2 linked regions of the Cupriavidus necator N-1 genome follow. The protein of the gene in region 1 interacts with the protein of each later gene in a pairwise test. Links are inferred from orthologs where the notes say so. Each region holds a gene or a part of one and is shown on either strand. Other genes may lie near its edges. The genes, in order: cysM and accC.

What was found.
Region 2: the proteins of cysM (region 1) and accC interact in binary tests that used the Escherichia coli proteins (3 or more experiments, as listed by UniProt). The link is inferred for Cupriavidus necator N-1 from one-to-one orthologs.

The regions. Positions count from the first base shown.
Region 1 is NC_015726.1:840,011-850,298, reverse strand. The notes cover bases 4,344-7,287. They hold cysM (cysteine synthase CysM), read right to left. Parts: upstream 6,295-7,287; coding sequence 5,392-6,294; downstream 4,344-5,391. Other genes in these bases: CNE_RS03985 (solute carrier family 23 protein), read right to left, coding at 6,430-7,287; mltB (lytic murein transglycosylase B), read left to right, coding at 4,344-5,322. In the rest of the region: CNE_RS04020 (MetQ/NlpA family ABC transporter substrate-binding protein), read right to left, coding at 1-438; CNE_RS04015 (methionine ABC transporter permease), read right to left, coding at 485-1,138; CNE_RS04010 (methionine ABC transporter ATP-binding protein), read right to left, coding at 1,128-2,162; CNE_RS04005 (enoyl-CoA hydratase), read right to left, coding at 2,327-3,130; CNE_RS04000 (histone deacetylase family protein), read right to left, coding at 3,143-4,066; more of mltB, read left to right, coding at 4,216-4,343; more of CNE_RS03985, read right to left, coding at 7,288-7,731; CNE_RS03980 (ComEA family DNA-binding protein), read right to left, coding at 7,969-8,355; rfaD (ADP-glyceromanno-heptose 6-epimerase), read right to left, coding at 8,511-9,506; rfaE1 (D-glycero-beta-D-manno-heptose-7-phosphate kinase), read right to left, coding at 9,535-10,288. UniProt on the Escherichia coli protein: Two cysteine synthase enzymes are found. Both catalyze the same reaction. Cysteine synthase B can also use thiosulfate in place of sulfide to give cysteine thiosulfonate as a product.
Region 2 is NC_015726.1:3,253,181-3,257,884, reverse strand. Bases 1-2,872 are described here. They hold accC (acetyl-CoA carboxylase biotin carboxylase subunit), read right to left. Parts: upstream 2,177-2,872; coding sequence 824-2,176; downstream 1-823. Other genes in these bases: accB (acetyl-CoA carboxylase biotin carboxyl carrier protein), read right to left, coding at 2,423-2,872; prmA (50S ribosomal protein L11 methyltransferase), read right to left, coding at 1-780. In the rest of the region: more of accB, read right to left, coding at 2,873-2,878; aroQ (type II 3-dehydroquinate dehydratase), read right to left, coding at 3,044-3,541; CNE_RS15255 (TlpA family protein disulfide reductase), read right to left, coding at 3,738-4,286; CNE_RS15250 (hypothetical protein), read right to left, coding at 4,322-4,704. UniProt on the Escherichia coli protein: This protein is a component of the acetyl coenzyme A carboxylase complex; first, biotin carboxylase catalyzes the carboxylation of the carrier protein and then the transcarboxylase transfers the carboxyl group to form malonyl-CoA.

The sequences.
Region 1 (10,288 bases):
CTGCAGCAGCAACAGGCCGCGCCCGCCGTTGGTGGGATCGTTGGGCACGCCCACGCGCGCACCCTGCTTGAGCTGGTCGAGCGACTTGATCTTCTTGGAGTACACGCCCATCGGGAACGTCACCGTATAGGCGATATGCGTGAACTTGTAGCCGCGGTCCTTGATCTGGGCTTCCAGGTACGGCAGGTGCTGGTAGCTGTTGGCGTCCAGGTCGCCGGCAGCCAGCGCGGCGTTGGGCTGGATGTAGTCGCTGAACTCGACCACCTGGATGTTCAAGCCGTCCTTGGCGGCGACCTTCTTCACCTGTTCCATGATCTGGGCGTGCGGGCCGCCGGTCACGCCGATCTTGATCGGCTTTTCCTGGGCGACGGCGCCGGTGGCCAGCGTTGCGCCGATCGCGGCGCCGAGAATCCATTGCAGCAGGTTGCGACGTTGCATGATATGCGTTCCTGTTTCAGAAAATAATTGGCTTGGCGTTGACGGATTAGCGGTGGCTGATACGGCGGACAAGCCAGTCGCCGAAGCTCTGCACGGCCTGCACGAACACGATCAGGATCACCACCACCGCCACCATGACCTCGGTGATATAGCGCTGGTAGCCGTAGCGGATGCCCAGGTCGCCCAGGCCGCCGCCGCCGATCGCGCCCGCCATGGCCGAATAGCCGACCAGGCTGACAAAGGTGATGGTCAGGCCGGCGACGATGCCGGGCATTGCCTCGGGCAGCAGCACCTTCCACACGATCTGGCGGGTGGTGGCGCCCATCGACTGGGCGGCCTCGACCAGGCCCTTGTCGACCTCGCGCAGCGCGCTTTCCACCAGGCGCGCGATAAACGGGATCGCCGCGATGGTCAGCGGCACGATTGCCGCGGTGGTGCCGATCGACGAGCCGACGATAAAGCGCGTGAACGGGATCACCACCACCAGCAGGATGATGAACGGGATCGAGCGCGCCGCGTTGACCACCACGCCGATGCTGCGGTTGAACAACGGGTGCGACAGCACGCCGCCGCGGTTGGTCAGGTGCAGCAGCACGCCCAGCGGCACGCCCAGCAGCGAGCCGACCACGCCCGAGATCGCCACCATCACCAGGGTCTCGTTGAACGAGGTCAGGAACAGGTCAAACATTTCAGACCACATGCTCGAACTCCTCCACCACGACGCCTTGCGCCTGCAGGTATTCCATCGCCGCCTTCACGTCGGCCAGTTCGCCCGTGGCCATGATCGCCAGCGAGCCGAAGGCCTGGCCCTGGATCTCGTCGATATGGCCGTGCAAGATATTGAAGTCCAGCCCGTAGCGGCGGATTGCCTGGGCCAGCACCGGCTGGTCCACGCCCTCGCCGGTGAAGGCCAGGCGGTAGACGTGGTCGCGCCCGTTGCCCAGCCGGCTCTCCACGCGCTTGAGCACGCTGGCCGGCAGCTCCTGCGAGATGACGTCGCCGATCATGGCGCGCGTGACGTCGTGCTGCGGGCGCAGGAATACGTCGATCACGCGCCCGGTCTCCACCACCTGGCCGGCTTCAAGCACGGCCACGCGGTCGCAGACCTGCTTGATGACTTCCATCTGGTGCGTGATCATCACGATGGTCAGGCCCAGGTCGCGGTTGATCTGCTTGAGCAGTTCCAGGATGGAGCGGGTGGTTTCCGGGTCCAGCGCGGAAGTGGCCTCGTCCGACAGCAGCACCTTGGGCTTGCTGGCAAGAGCGCGTGCAATGCCCACGCGCTGCTTCTGCCCGCCGCTGATCTGCGCCGGATAGCGGTCCTTCAGCTCCGACAGGCCCACCAGGTCCAGCAGCGGCAGCACCGTCGCGGCGATCTCGGCCTTGGGCTTGCCGGCCAGTTCCAGCGGCAGCGCCACGTTCTCATACACCGTGCGCGACGACAGCAGGTTGAAGTGCTGGAAGATCATGCCGATCTCGCGGCGTGCCAGGCGCAGCGCGCCCGTGTCCAGCGCTGTCAGTTCCTGGCCCGCGACAATCACGCGGCCGCTCGAGGGCCGGTTCAGCAGATTGATGGCGCGTACCAGGGTGCTCTTGCCGGCGCCGCTGCGGCCGATAATGCCGAAGACTTCGCCCGCCGCTATCGACAGGCTGACGTCCCGCAATGCATGCACGTCGCCAGACGCGCCCGGGAAGCGCTGCGACAGTCCTTGCAGTTCGATCATGGAAAGGTGACCAAAAGAAAACGGCAACAGGCGAGGGATCTCCAGCGCTGTTGCCGCTCGTTATTTTTCTGAAGCGCGTATTTTATGCGATTCGCTTCATACCATAAACGACTTTTTGCCGATGTCTTTATACGTTCCCGGCATATAAGAAGCGAGAAAGTCGACTATGAGCCACGCCAGGACGGCGAACGCTTGTCAATGAAGGCCTGCACCCCCTCCAGCGCCGACTCGTCCATCATGTTGCAGGCCATGGTCTGGCCGGCGAGCTGGTAGGCGGCCTCGATGCCCATTTCCAGCTGGCGGTAGAACAGGCCCTTGCCCGCGGCCACCGCGGCGGCCGGCTTGGCGCAGATGCTGGCGGCCAGGCGCGCCACCTCTTGGTCCAGCTGCCCAGCGGGCACCACCCGGTTCACCAGCCCGCGCTCACGGGCGGTTTCGGCGTCGATCATGTCGCCGGTCAGCAGCATCTCCATTGCCTGCTTGCGGTGCAGGTTGCGCGACAACGCCACCCCGGGCGTCGAGCAGAACAGGCCCAGGTTGACGCCGGATACCGCAAAGCGCGCATCGTCGGCGGCCACCGCAAGGTCGCACATGGCCACCAGCTGGCAGCCCGCCGCCGTGGCGATGCCCTGCACGCGCGCAAGCACCGGCTGCGGCATCTTCTGGATCACCATCATCATGCGGGTGCAGCGGTCGAACAGGCGCCGGTAGTAGTCGTGCGACGGCGAGGCCCGCATCTCGCGCAGGTCGTGCCCGGCGCAGAAGGCCTTGCCGGCGCCGGCCAGCACCACCACGCGCACGGTGTGGTCCGACGCCAGCCGGCCGAGGGCCTCGGTCAGCGCGTCGAGCAGCCCTTCTGACAGCGCATTGAACGCCTGCGGCCGATTCATGGTCAGTCGCACCACGCCCGCGGTGTCGCGCACTTCGGTCAGCAGCGGCGCGTCCACGCGCGCATCGTTCTCGGCCATGGCCATGCTCTCCTATCGTTCCAGCAGCACCTTCAGGTGCGCCAGCACGCTGCGGCCCAGCGCGCTCAGGTTGTAGCCCCCCTCCAGGCAGCTGACGATGCGGCCCTGCGCATGGACGCGCGCAAGGTCCACCAACTGGCCGGTAATCCAGGCGTAGTCCTGCTCCACCAGGCCCATCTGGCCCAGGTCGTCCTCGCGGTGCGCATCAAAGCCGGCGGAGATAAACAGCATCTGCGGGCGGAATTCATTGAGCCGCGGCAGCCAGATGGTCTCGACCACTTCACGCACGGCCACGCCGTTGGTATAGGCCGGCAGCGGGATGTTGACCATATTGGGCGCGAGATGCTCGGTGCCGCTGTACGGATAGAACGGGTGCTGGAAGATGCTGCACATCATCACCTGCTCGTCGCCGCGGAACGCCGCTTCGGTGCCGTTGCCGTGGTGCACGTCGAAATCGATGATGGCCACGCGCTCCAGGCCGTGCGCCCGCAGCGCGTGGCGCGCGGCAATGGCGACGTTGTTGTAGAAGCAGAAGCCCATGGCGCGGTCAGGCTCGGCGTGGTGGCCGGGCGGGCGCACGCAGCAGAACGCGTTCTCGAACTCGCCCGCGATCACCGCATCGGTGGCCGCCACCGCCGCGCCCGCGGCCAGCGTGGCGGCGGCAAGCGTGTGCGAGTTCATCGAGGTATCCGGATCGATCGCGTGATAGCCGCTGGCCGGGCTGGCGCGTTCGAGCGAATCGACATAGTCGGGACGGTGCACGCGCTCCAGCTGCTCGCGCGTGGCGGGCGGGGCTTCGCGGCGCTCCAGCAGCCCGTCCAGGCCGTGCGAAATCAGGTGATCCTCGATCGCCTGCAGGCGTTCCGGGCACTCAGGATGGAAATGCCCCATCTCGTGCCGCTGGAACTCGGGGTGCGTGTAATAGCCTGTCGGCATCTCTTATCGTCGCAATGTTGTCTCCAATCGCTACGTTAGCACACGCCAGCCCATGCCACCCAGCGGCACTGGCGCGCCATGCCGTGACGGCTTGCCCGTAGTTGCCGCAGTGGCATCCGCTATACTCGGTGCGACTTGCAAAGGACATCATGACCGACACCCAGCGCTCACTGCGACGCCCCCTGCTGGGCGCCGCGCTTTCCGCTGCCGCACTCGGACTCTGCGGCCTCTCCCCCAGCCTGCTCGCCGCGGGCAAGCGCCGCGTCAGCATGCGCGAGGAAGAGATCGAACCCGGCCGCTACCGCGACAATCCGCAGACCCGCGCGTTTATCGACGAGATGGTGGCCCGCCACCGCCTTGACCGCGGGATGCTGCAGGAGTGGTTTAGCCAGGCGGTCTATTCGGCCACCGTGGTGCGGCTGATCATGCCGCCCGCCACCACCGGCCGCAAAAGCTGGCGCACCTACCGCTCGCGCTTTATCGAGCCGATCCGCATCAACGCGGGCGTGCGCTTCTGGCAGGACAACCGCGACACGCTGCGCCGTGCCGAAGCCGAGTTCGGCGTACCGGCCTCGGTCATCGTCGGCATCATCGGCGTGGAAACCATCTACGGCCGCGACATGGGCACCTTCCGCGTGCTCGACTCGCTGTCCACGCTCGCCTTCGACTACCCGGACACGCCCAACCGCGAAGCCCGCAGCACGCTGTTCCGCAACCAGCTGGCCGACTACCTGCTGTGGTGCCGCGACACCCGCACCGACGTGTACTCGGTGCTGGGCTCCTTCGCGGGCGCGATCGGCATCCCGCAGTTCATGCCGACCAGCCTGCGCGAATACGCCATCGACTACGACAACAACGGTCGCATCGACCTGCGCAACAGCCCTACCGATGCCATCGGCAGTGTCGCGCGCTTCCTGCAGCTGCACGGCTGGGAGCCGGGCCGCCCGGTGGTGTGGCGCATTGCCGGCGACGCCGGCAGCCTGGGTGTCGCCACGGCGGCGGCCGACGGCGAGCCATGGCCCACGCGCACGCTCAACCAGCTGACCCGCGCCGGCTTGCGCGTGGACGAGCCGATCGACCCCGTGCGCGAAGGCGAGACCGGCGTGCTGGTGGTGGACCTGCCCACCCCCGACCAACCGACCGAATACCTGCTCGGCCTGCGCAACTTCTACGTGCTGACACGCTACAACCGCAGCTTCTTCTATGCGCTGGCGGTGTACCAGCTGGGCGAGGCGGTCAAGGCGGCGATGGGTTGATGCCAGCTGCCCGCCAAAGCAAAAAGGCCTCGCAATTTGCGAGGCCTTTCTTGTTGGCACCGGTTCAGGTCACGCCGGGAACACGCCGGTCGACAGGTAGCGGTCGCCGCGGTCGCACACCACGAAGACGATGGTGGCGTTCTCCACTTCCTCGGCAATGCGCAGCGCAACACAGAGCGCGCCGGCCGCCGAAATGCCGCAGAAGATGCCCTCTTCGGATGCCATGCGCCGCGCCATGTGCTCGGCGTCGCCCTGGCTCACCGGCTCGGTGCGGTCGATGTAGCTGGCATCGTAGATCTTGGGCAGATACGCCTCGGGCCACTTGCGGATGCCCGGGATGCGCGAGCCGTCGGCCGGCTGCGCGCCGATGACCTGGATCTCCGGGTTCTGTTCCTTCAGGTAGCGCGACACGCCGGTAATGGTGCCGGTGGTGCCCATCGCAGAAACGAAGTGGGTGATGCGGCCGTCGGTATCGCGCCAGATCTCCGGCCCGGTGCCCTCGTAGTGGGCCTGCGGGTTGTCCGGGTTGGCGAACTGGTCGAGGATCACGCCCTTGCCGTCGCGCTCCATCGAATCCGCCAGGTCGCGGGCGTACTCCATGCCGCCCTTGACCGGGGTCAGGATGATCTCGGCACCGTAGGCCGCCATGCTCTGGCGGCGCTCGAGGCTCAGGTCCTCGGGCATGATCAGCACCATCTTGTAGCCGCGGATGGCGGCTGCCATGGCCAGCGCGATGCCGGTATTGCCGGAAGTCGCCTCGATCAGGGTGTCGCCCGGCTTGATGCGCCCGCGCGCCTCGGCCCGGGCGATCATCGACACCGCGGGGCGGTCCTTGACCGAACCGGCCGGGTTGTTGCCTTCGAGCTTGCCGAGGATCACATTGCCGCGCGCGTCGTTGGCGGCACCGGGGATGCGCTGCAGTCTGACCAGCGGCGTGTTGCCGATGGTGTCTTCAATTGTCTTGTAGGCCATGGGGCGAGGGGTCGCGAAAGAGGGTCGCAAACGGGGGATTCCAATTCGCCGGCCATTGTAATCCAGACACCTATCCCTCGCCGGCAGGCGGGATTTACGCTGCCTCCCGCCCGCCTGCGCCCATCCTGCCGTGGCTCAGCCTTCTTCGTGGTTGCCTTCGCCCAGCAGGTGGTACAGCAGGATGCAGCCGAAGGTGGCAGTACCGATGCCGCCCAGCGTCATGCCGCCCAGCTTCAGCGTCAGGTCGCCGGCTGCCACCGTCAGCGTGGCGCCAACCGTGATCAGGTTGCGCGAGCTGGAGAAGTCCACCTTGTTCTGCACCCAGATCCGGCCCGCTGTCGCTGCGATCAGGCCGAACACGACGATGGTCAACCCGCCGATCACCGGACCCGGGATGGTCAGGATCAGCGCACCGAACTTGGGCGAGAAGCCCAGCAGGATAGCCACCGCGGCCGCCACCACGAAGATCAGCGTCGAGTAGATCTTGGTGACCGCCATCACGCCCATGTTCTCGGCATAAGTGGTCACGCCGGTGCCGCCGCCGCTGGCCGACAGCATGGTCGCGATGCCGTCGCCGATAAAGGCACGGCCGATATACGGGTCCAGGTTGCGCCCGGTCATCACGCCGATGGCCTTGATATGGCCCAGGTTCTCCGCCACCAGCACAATCGCCACCGGCGCGATCAGCAGCATGGCGCTGAACTCGAAGGTCGGTGCGGTGAACGCCGGCAGCCCGAACCAGCTGGCCGCTGCCACGCCCGAGAAGTCGATCGGCTTGCCCAGCCCCATCACGTTGGTGCCCAGGTAGTAGGCGAGGTAGCCGGCCAGGCCGCCGATCAGCACCGGCAGACGCCCGATCATGCCGGGCGCGCGCACCGCCACCAGCCCCACGGCCACCACCGTCAGCAGGCCCACCCAGGTATCGAGGGCCGCGCCGCTGACCGCCTTGACCGCCACCGGGGCCAGGTTCAGCCCGATCGCCGCGACGATCGCCCCGGTCACCACCGGCGGCATCAGCTTTTCGACCCAGGCGTAGCCCACCGCCTGCACGATCAGGCCGATCACCGTGTACAGCGCACCGGCGGCGATGATGCCGCCCAGCGCCACCGGGATATTGAGGTTGGGGCCGCTGCCCGCGTAGCCAGTGGCAGCGATCACCACGGCGATGAAGGCGAAGCTGGAGCCAAGGTAGCTCGGCACCCGCCCGCGCACGCACAGGAAGAAGATCAGCGTGCCGATGCCGGAAAACAGGATGGCGATATTCGGGTTGAAACCCATCAGGATCGGTGCAATGGCGGTCGAGCCGAACATCGCCACCACGTGCTGGATGCCGGCCAGCAGCGTCTGTCCGGCGGGCAGCCGCTCATCCGGCCCGATCACGCCTTCGGTCTTGAGCCGCCATTGCGGCAGGAATCCCGCGTCCTCGCCATTCGCCATATTGTTCTGCTCCCTGTGGTCCGGGCTGGCCGCCTGGTCGGCAGCCGCCGCGTTTGTGCCTGGTTGTCTGGTAGATGCGTGCCTGTCGGCAGCCGCGCGCGGCAGATCCTGCCGGCGCGGCGTCCGCATGATACTCCGCCGCCACGGGGCGTGCGAAGCGGCAAGGGTCTAGCACAACCCATACCAGCACGGAGAGCGTCCGGCCGCTGCGCGGCCGGACGCCGGACCGTGACCCTGTCAGCGCGCTGGCTTGGCGGCGCCAGCGGGCGCTGCCTTGGCTGTCTTGGCCGGGGTGGCGGCCGCAGGCGGCGCCGCTGCTGCGGTTCCCTTCGTGCCGATGGCAAGGCCAGCGTCCTGCAGCTTCGCCACGGACTTCGGCCCGATGCCACTGACGCGCTCGGCCAGGTCCGCGGCGTCCTTGTAGGGCCCACGCTTGTTGCGTTCGTCGATGATGTTGCGGGCGGTGGCTGGTCCCACGCCCTTGACCGAGGTCAGGGCCGCCTCGTCCGCCGTATTGACATCGATGGCGGCATGCGCGGCACCGCCCGCGAACAGGCAGATGGTTGCAGCGAGGGAAACCAGGGAAAAACGCCGGGCAAGTTGCCGGACCCAATGCTTGAAAATGAAGGCTCTCCTTTCCTGTGGATGGTCTGAGGTACCACCCCCCGCCGGGGCGGCGAGGTCAGGTCAGGATAGGGGCGGGCCGCAGCGGCGGCCCATGCAGCAACAAAAGTTGACACCGGCCGCACGAAAGCGTGTCAGCCGGTTGCGCGCCGGTATCAGCCGGCGCGTTCGATCAGCCAGCGGCAGTAGCGCGCCACGCCTTCCTCGACGGACAGGAAGGGCTCGCTGTAGCCGGCGCTGCGCAGCTTCGACACATCCGACTGCGTAAAGCACTGGTACTTGCCGCGCAGCGCATCGGGGAACTTGACGTACTCGAGCAGGCCTTCCTGCACCAGTTCTTCCAGCGACAGGCGCGGCTTGCCTTCGGCCTCGCGCAGGGTGTTGACCACGGTGGCGGCGATGTCGTTGAACGGCTGCGCGCGGCCGGTGCCGAGGTTGAAGATGCCGGACTTGTCCGGATGGTCAAAGAAGTGCAGGTTGACCTTGACCACGTCCTCGACCGAGACGAAGTCGCGGCTCTGCATGCCGGGGGCATAGCCGCCGTACTCGCCGAACAGCTTCACCGTGCCGTCGGCGCGGAACTGGTTGAAGTTGTGGTAGGCAACCGAGGCCATGCGGCCCTTGTGCGTTTCACGCGGGCCGTACACGTTGAAGTAGCGGAAGCCCACGATCTGCGACAGCGCCGACGGCAGCCGGCGCCGCACGATCTGGTCGAACAGGAACTTGGAGTAGCCGTACACGTTCAGCGGGCGCTCGAACTCGCGGTCTTCGCGGAACACCTGCGAGGCGCCGTAGGTGGCCGCCGACGACGCGTACAGGAACTGCGTGCCTTGTTCCAGGCAGCTCTCCATCAGCGACAGCGTGTAACGGTAGTTGTTCTCCATCATGTAGCGGCCGTCGGTCTCCATGGTGTCGGAGCACGCGCCTTCATGGAATACCGCCCGCACCTTGCCGAACTCGCCGCGGGCTAAGCGCGCGAGGAAGTCCTGCTTGTCAAGGTAGTCGGAGATCTCGCAGTCGACCAGGTTGTGGAACTTGTCGGCACGGGTCAGGTTATCGACGGCGATGACGTTGGTCTCGCCGCGGTCGTTCAGACCCTTGACGAGGTTGCTGCCGATAAAGCCAGCGGCGCCGGTGACGATGATGGTCATGGTCGGATCAGGATGGGGGCGCCACGCCTCACGGGGCGGCGCCGAACAATTCAGAATAGGAGACGACGGCGGTACCAAGCTTGCCCACCACGATGGCGCCGGCACGATTGGCAAGCTGCACGGCTTCCTTGAGCGGCACGCCGGCACCCAGCATGGTGGCGAGCGTGGCAATCACGGTATCGCCAGCACCCGATACATCATAGACCTCGCGCGCCTGGGCGGAGACGTGCAGCACTTCGGCCTCGGTGTAGAGCGTCATGCCCTCTTCCGAGCGCGTCAGCAGCAGTGCCTCCAACTGCAGCCCGCGGCGCAGGTTCTGCGCGCGGATGGTCAGGTCGGCCTCGGTCTTCCAGGCGCCGACCACGGCACGCATCTCGGCCCGGTTGGGGGTGATCAGGGTGGCGCCGCGGTAGCGCGAGTAGTCGTCTCCCTTGGGGTCGATCAGCACCTTGCGCCCGGCTGCGCGGCTGGCGTCGATCATGCGCGTGACGTGGGTCAGGCCGCCTTTGCCGTAATCGGAAAGCACCAGCACCTGGTAGTCGTTGATCAGGGCCAGGAAGCGGTCCTGTACCGCGGCCAGCACTTCATGCGCCGGCGCGCTCTCGAAATCCACGCGCAGCAACTGCTGCTGGTGCGCCACCACGCGCAGCTTGATGGTGGTGTTGAGCTTGGGATCGCGGTGCAGATAGGGCTGCACGTGGCTCTCGCCCAGCAACGTTTCGAGCGTTCGGGCCGGCTCGTCGTCGCCGACCACGCCCAGCATGCCCACGCGTGCGCCCAAT
Region 2 (4,704 bases), 2.4 Mb from region 1 along the record:
GGACAGCACCAGCCGTCCGCCGGCGCGCACGCGCGCGCTCAGCATGGCGGCCATCAGCTTGAGCGGATTGGACAGGATATTGGCGACCACCAGGTCGTAGCTGGCCTCGGATACCGATTCGGGAAGCGCGAACGAGGCTTCCACCCGGTTGCGCTCGGCGTTGTAGCGCGACGCTTCCACCGCGTTGGGATCGATGTCGATGCCGACGGTGTCGCCCGCGCCCAGCTTGCGCGCCACGATGGCCAGGATGCCGGAGCCGCAGCCGTAGTCGAGCACGGTCTCGCCCGGCTTCAGGTTCTGCTCCAGCCACTGCATGCACAGCCGCGTGGTGGGATGGCTGCCGGTGCCGAAGGCCAGGCCCGGGTCGAGTTCCAGCACCACGGCATCGGGCTCGGGTGCTTCGTGCCACGACGGCACCACCCAGATGCGCTCGCCGATGCGGATCGGCTCGAACTGGGATTGCGTCAGCCGCACCCAGTCCTGGTCCTCGACCGCGCGCAGCTGGTAGGCCGGCACCGGATCGATGCCAAGCTGGTTGGCGGCTGCCGCTACCACCACGGCCGGATCGGCATCGTCGCCGAACAGCGCCACCACGCGCGAGCGGTTCCACGCGAGTTGCTTCGGTTCCAGCCCGGGCTCGCCAAAGAGCGGCTGCTCGTCGGGCGTGTCGGCATCGGCATCTTCCACCGAGACCGACAGCGCGCCGAGGTCGAACAGGGCATCAGACCAGGCTTCGGCCTGGTCCTGCGCCACTTCGATCACACATTCCTGAAATGCCACGGGCTTCCTTGCTTGCTGCTTGTGTATTGCGGGTAACGTTGCGTCAGGCCTTCGCGCGCTCCGCCAGGCGATGCTCGAGGTAGTGGATGCTGGTGCCGCCTTCAACGAAGTTGGCATCCATCATCAGCTCGCGGTGCAGCGGCACGTTGGTCTGGATCCCGTCCACCACCATTTCCGACAGCGCGATGCGCATGCGGGCAATGGCCTGCTCGCGCGTGGCACCGTAAGTAATGATCTTGCCGATCATCGAATCGTAGTTGGGCGGGACGAAGTAACCATCATACGCGTGCGAGTCGACCCGCACACCCGGACCGCCGGGCATGTGCCAGGCGGTGATGCGGCCCGGCGACGGCGTGAACTTGAACGGATCCTCGGCGTTCACGCGGCATTCGATCGCGTGGCCACGGAACTGCACATCCTTCTGGCGCAAGCGCAGCTTCTCGCCGAAGGCGATGCGGATCTGCTCCTGCACAATGTCGATGCCGGTGATCATCTCGGTGACCGGGTGCTCGACCTGCACGCGCGTGTTCATCTCGATGAAGTAGAACTCGTTGTTCTCGTACAGGAACTCGAACGTGCCGGCGCCGCGATAGCCCATCTTCTTGCAGGCCTCGGCGCAGCGGTCGCCGATGCGCTCGATCAGGCGGCGCGGAATGTGCGGTGCGGGCGCTTCCTCGATCACCTTCTGGTGGCGGCGCTGCATCGAGCAGTCGCGCTCGCCCAGCCAGATCGCCTGGCGGTGCTGGTCGGCGAGGATCTGGATTTCCACATGGCGCGGGTTCTCAAGGAACTTCTCCATGTAGACCTCGGGATTGCCGAAGGCGCGCCCGGCTTCTTCGCGCGTCATGTTGACGGCGTTGATCAGCGCGGCTTCCGTGTGCACCACGCGCATGCCGCGGCCACCGCCGCCGCCTGCGGCCTTGATGATCACCGGGTAGCCCACGCGGCGCGCAGTGGCCAGGATTTCCTTGGGGTCGTCGGGCAGGGCGCCGTCCGAGCCGGGCACGCACGGCACGCCGGCCTTGATCATGGATTGCTTGGCCGACACCTTGTCGCCCATCAGGCGGATGCTGTCGGCGGTCGGGCCGATAAAGACGAAGCCGGATTTCTCCACACGCTCGGCAAAATCGGCGTTCTCGGACAGGAAGCCGTAGCCGGGGTGGATGGCTTGCGCGTCGGTCACTTCGGCGGCCGAGATGATGGCCGGCATGTTCAGGTATGACAGCGGCGACGGGGCCGGGCCGATGCAGACGGCTTCGTCTGCCAGGCGTACGTACTTGGCCTCCTTGTCGGCCTCGGAGTACACCACGACCGTCTTGATGCCCAGTTCGCGGCAGGCGCGCTGGATGCGAAGAGCGATTTCGCCGCGGTTCGCGATCAGAATTTTTTCAAACATGGTCTCTCTCTGCGAGAACAGTAGCGGTCCCGCTGCGTGCCGCAACGGCACGCCGGGCGCGCGGCCCGGGGGCTGTCGCCGCCGCGGCCGCCATACTGCGCGGAACTGCATGGAACTGCACGGAACGGGCCGCGAAGCCCACAACGTCCCTGGCGCCAAACAACGCCATGGCATGCCGCGCGGGCACTGCTGCGGGGGCCACTTGCGTGGCCGATGGCAGCGTGCGGCATGGCATGCCGGTCAGGATCAGCCGATGACGAACAGCGGCTGGCCGTATTCGACGGCCTGGCCGTTCTCGACCAGGATTTCCTTGATGACGCCGGCCTTGTCGCACTCGATTTCGTTGAGCAGCTTCATGGCTTCGATGATGCAGACGGTCTGGCCTTCCTTGACCGAGTCGCCGACGTTGACGAACGGCGCGGCGCCCGGCGACGGCGCACGGTAGAACGTGCCTACCATCGGCGAGGTCACCACATGGCCGGCGGGCAGCTGGGCGACGGGCTCTGCAGCCGGTGCCGCAGCCGGTGCGGCGGCCGCGGCGGGCGGCAGCGCCTGCATCTGCGGCATGGCCATCGGCGCGGCGACGATTTGCGGCGGTTGCTTGACGATGCGTACCTTGCCGTCGCCTTCGGTGACTTCCAGCTCGGAGATGCCGGATTCGGCCACCAGGTCGATAAGCGTCTTCAGCTTGCGCAGGTCCATCTTTTTATCCTCCTGAATCGGGTTATCCGGCCGCTGCCCGGGACGGGCCGCGGCGGAAGAATCGTGTTGCCGGCCACCGGAAATCCGCGCCCGCCGTGCCGAGGCACGCCAACGGGCGCAGGCCGCCGGGCGGCGCGCGCAGGTTGTCGAAAAAATCTTGGGAGTTCAGCTCCCCGAACTCTCGGGTGGCGGCTGCTCCTGGTCCAGCACATAGTCCAGCGCCAGCAGGTAACCCTGCCAGCCGAGCCCGCAGATCACTCCGACCGCCACGTCAGAGAAATAGGAGTGGTGGCGAAAGCTTTCGCGCCGGTGCACGTTGGACAGGTGCACCTCGACGAACGGGATCGCCACGCCGGCCAGGGCATCGCGCAGTGCCACGCTGGTGTGCGTGTAGGCAGCCGGGTTGATGATGATGAACTCGACCCCTTCCGCGCGTGCGGCGTGGATGCGGTCGACCAGTGCCCCCTCATGGTTGGACTGGAACGTATCCAGCGAAACGCCGGCTTTTGCCGCGCGTTCGGCGAGGGCCGCGTCGATATCGGCAAGCGTCGTGTACCCGTAGGTTTCTGGCTCGCGCGTGCCCAGCAGGTTCAGGTTTGGCCCATGCAGGACCAGCACCTTGCGGTAGCGGGCTGAGCGACGGAGGGAGCGGGTTGCAGTCACGGCGGCTCGACCAGATCAACGAAATTGCGCGGAGATTACCGTAGCTTAGAGGGATTTGTCTAGCGCGCGATACAAGGCTTGGCGACCTTTGCGACGCTTCGGCGGCCCTTGAAGCACTTTCTGGCCGTTTTGGTGCCCCGGCGAAACAAATCGCTGAAGAAAACCGAAATTCAGCGAACTTGGCGGAAGAATATGCTCAGGCGCGTGGCAGCACGGCCCGCAGTTCCTCAGCCGTCACCCGTCCCATCTTGCGATACTTCACCGATCCGTCCGGGTTGATCACCACGGTATAGGGCAGGCCGCCGGCGCTGTTGCCGAAGTTGCGCGACAGCTCGGTGCCGGCAAAACCGGCCACGGCGAGCGGGTAGGCCACCGGGACCTTCGTGGTGAACTGCTGGATATTGGCGGCGGAATCGATGCCGATGCCGACAAACTCGACCTGGCGGCTCTTGTATTCCTCATGCAGCGCGGTCAGCTCCGGCATTTCCTCGACACACGGCCCGCACCAGGGCGCCCAGAAGTTGATCACCACGGTCTTGCCGCGCAGCTTGCCCAGGTCCAGGTCAGCGCCGGCGGCGTCGGGCAGGCGTGTCTGGAAGAAGGTTTCCACCGCCTGGTCGCTGGCGGGCTTGGGCGAGAACACGAAATGGCCGGCCAGTGCGCCGGTGGCGCAGGCGACCACGGCCACGGCGATCCACAGCCAGAGGCGGGAGCGGCGGGCGGGCGAGGAAACGGTTTCAGTCATGGGGATGGCTCGGACCTGTGTAGTAGGGGCGGGCGTCAGGCCGGGTCGGCATCGCCGGGCGCGTCCATCAGCGCCCGTACCGCCTGCACGTCGGCGCGGGCCGGGCGCCCCGAGGCGTCGGCACGCACGGCGCCGCGTTCGTCGACGGCATCATACAGTGCTATATGAATGCCGACTGGGGCACCCAGTTCCGCGCGCACCTCGCCGGCGAGCAGCCGGGCCTCGCGGCGGTCGGGCCACTGGCCCTTCCACAGGAAGCTGAGGGTCTCGACCTCGCCGCGGCCGCCGAAATGCCGGCTCTCGCTGGTCTCGAAGTCCACGCCGGCGTTGATCAGGTGCAGCGTCGCATCCTTGGCGCTGTCGCAGAAGCACTGCAGATAGATATCGGAGTGCTCGGTGGCGGTGCCGTTGAGCACGG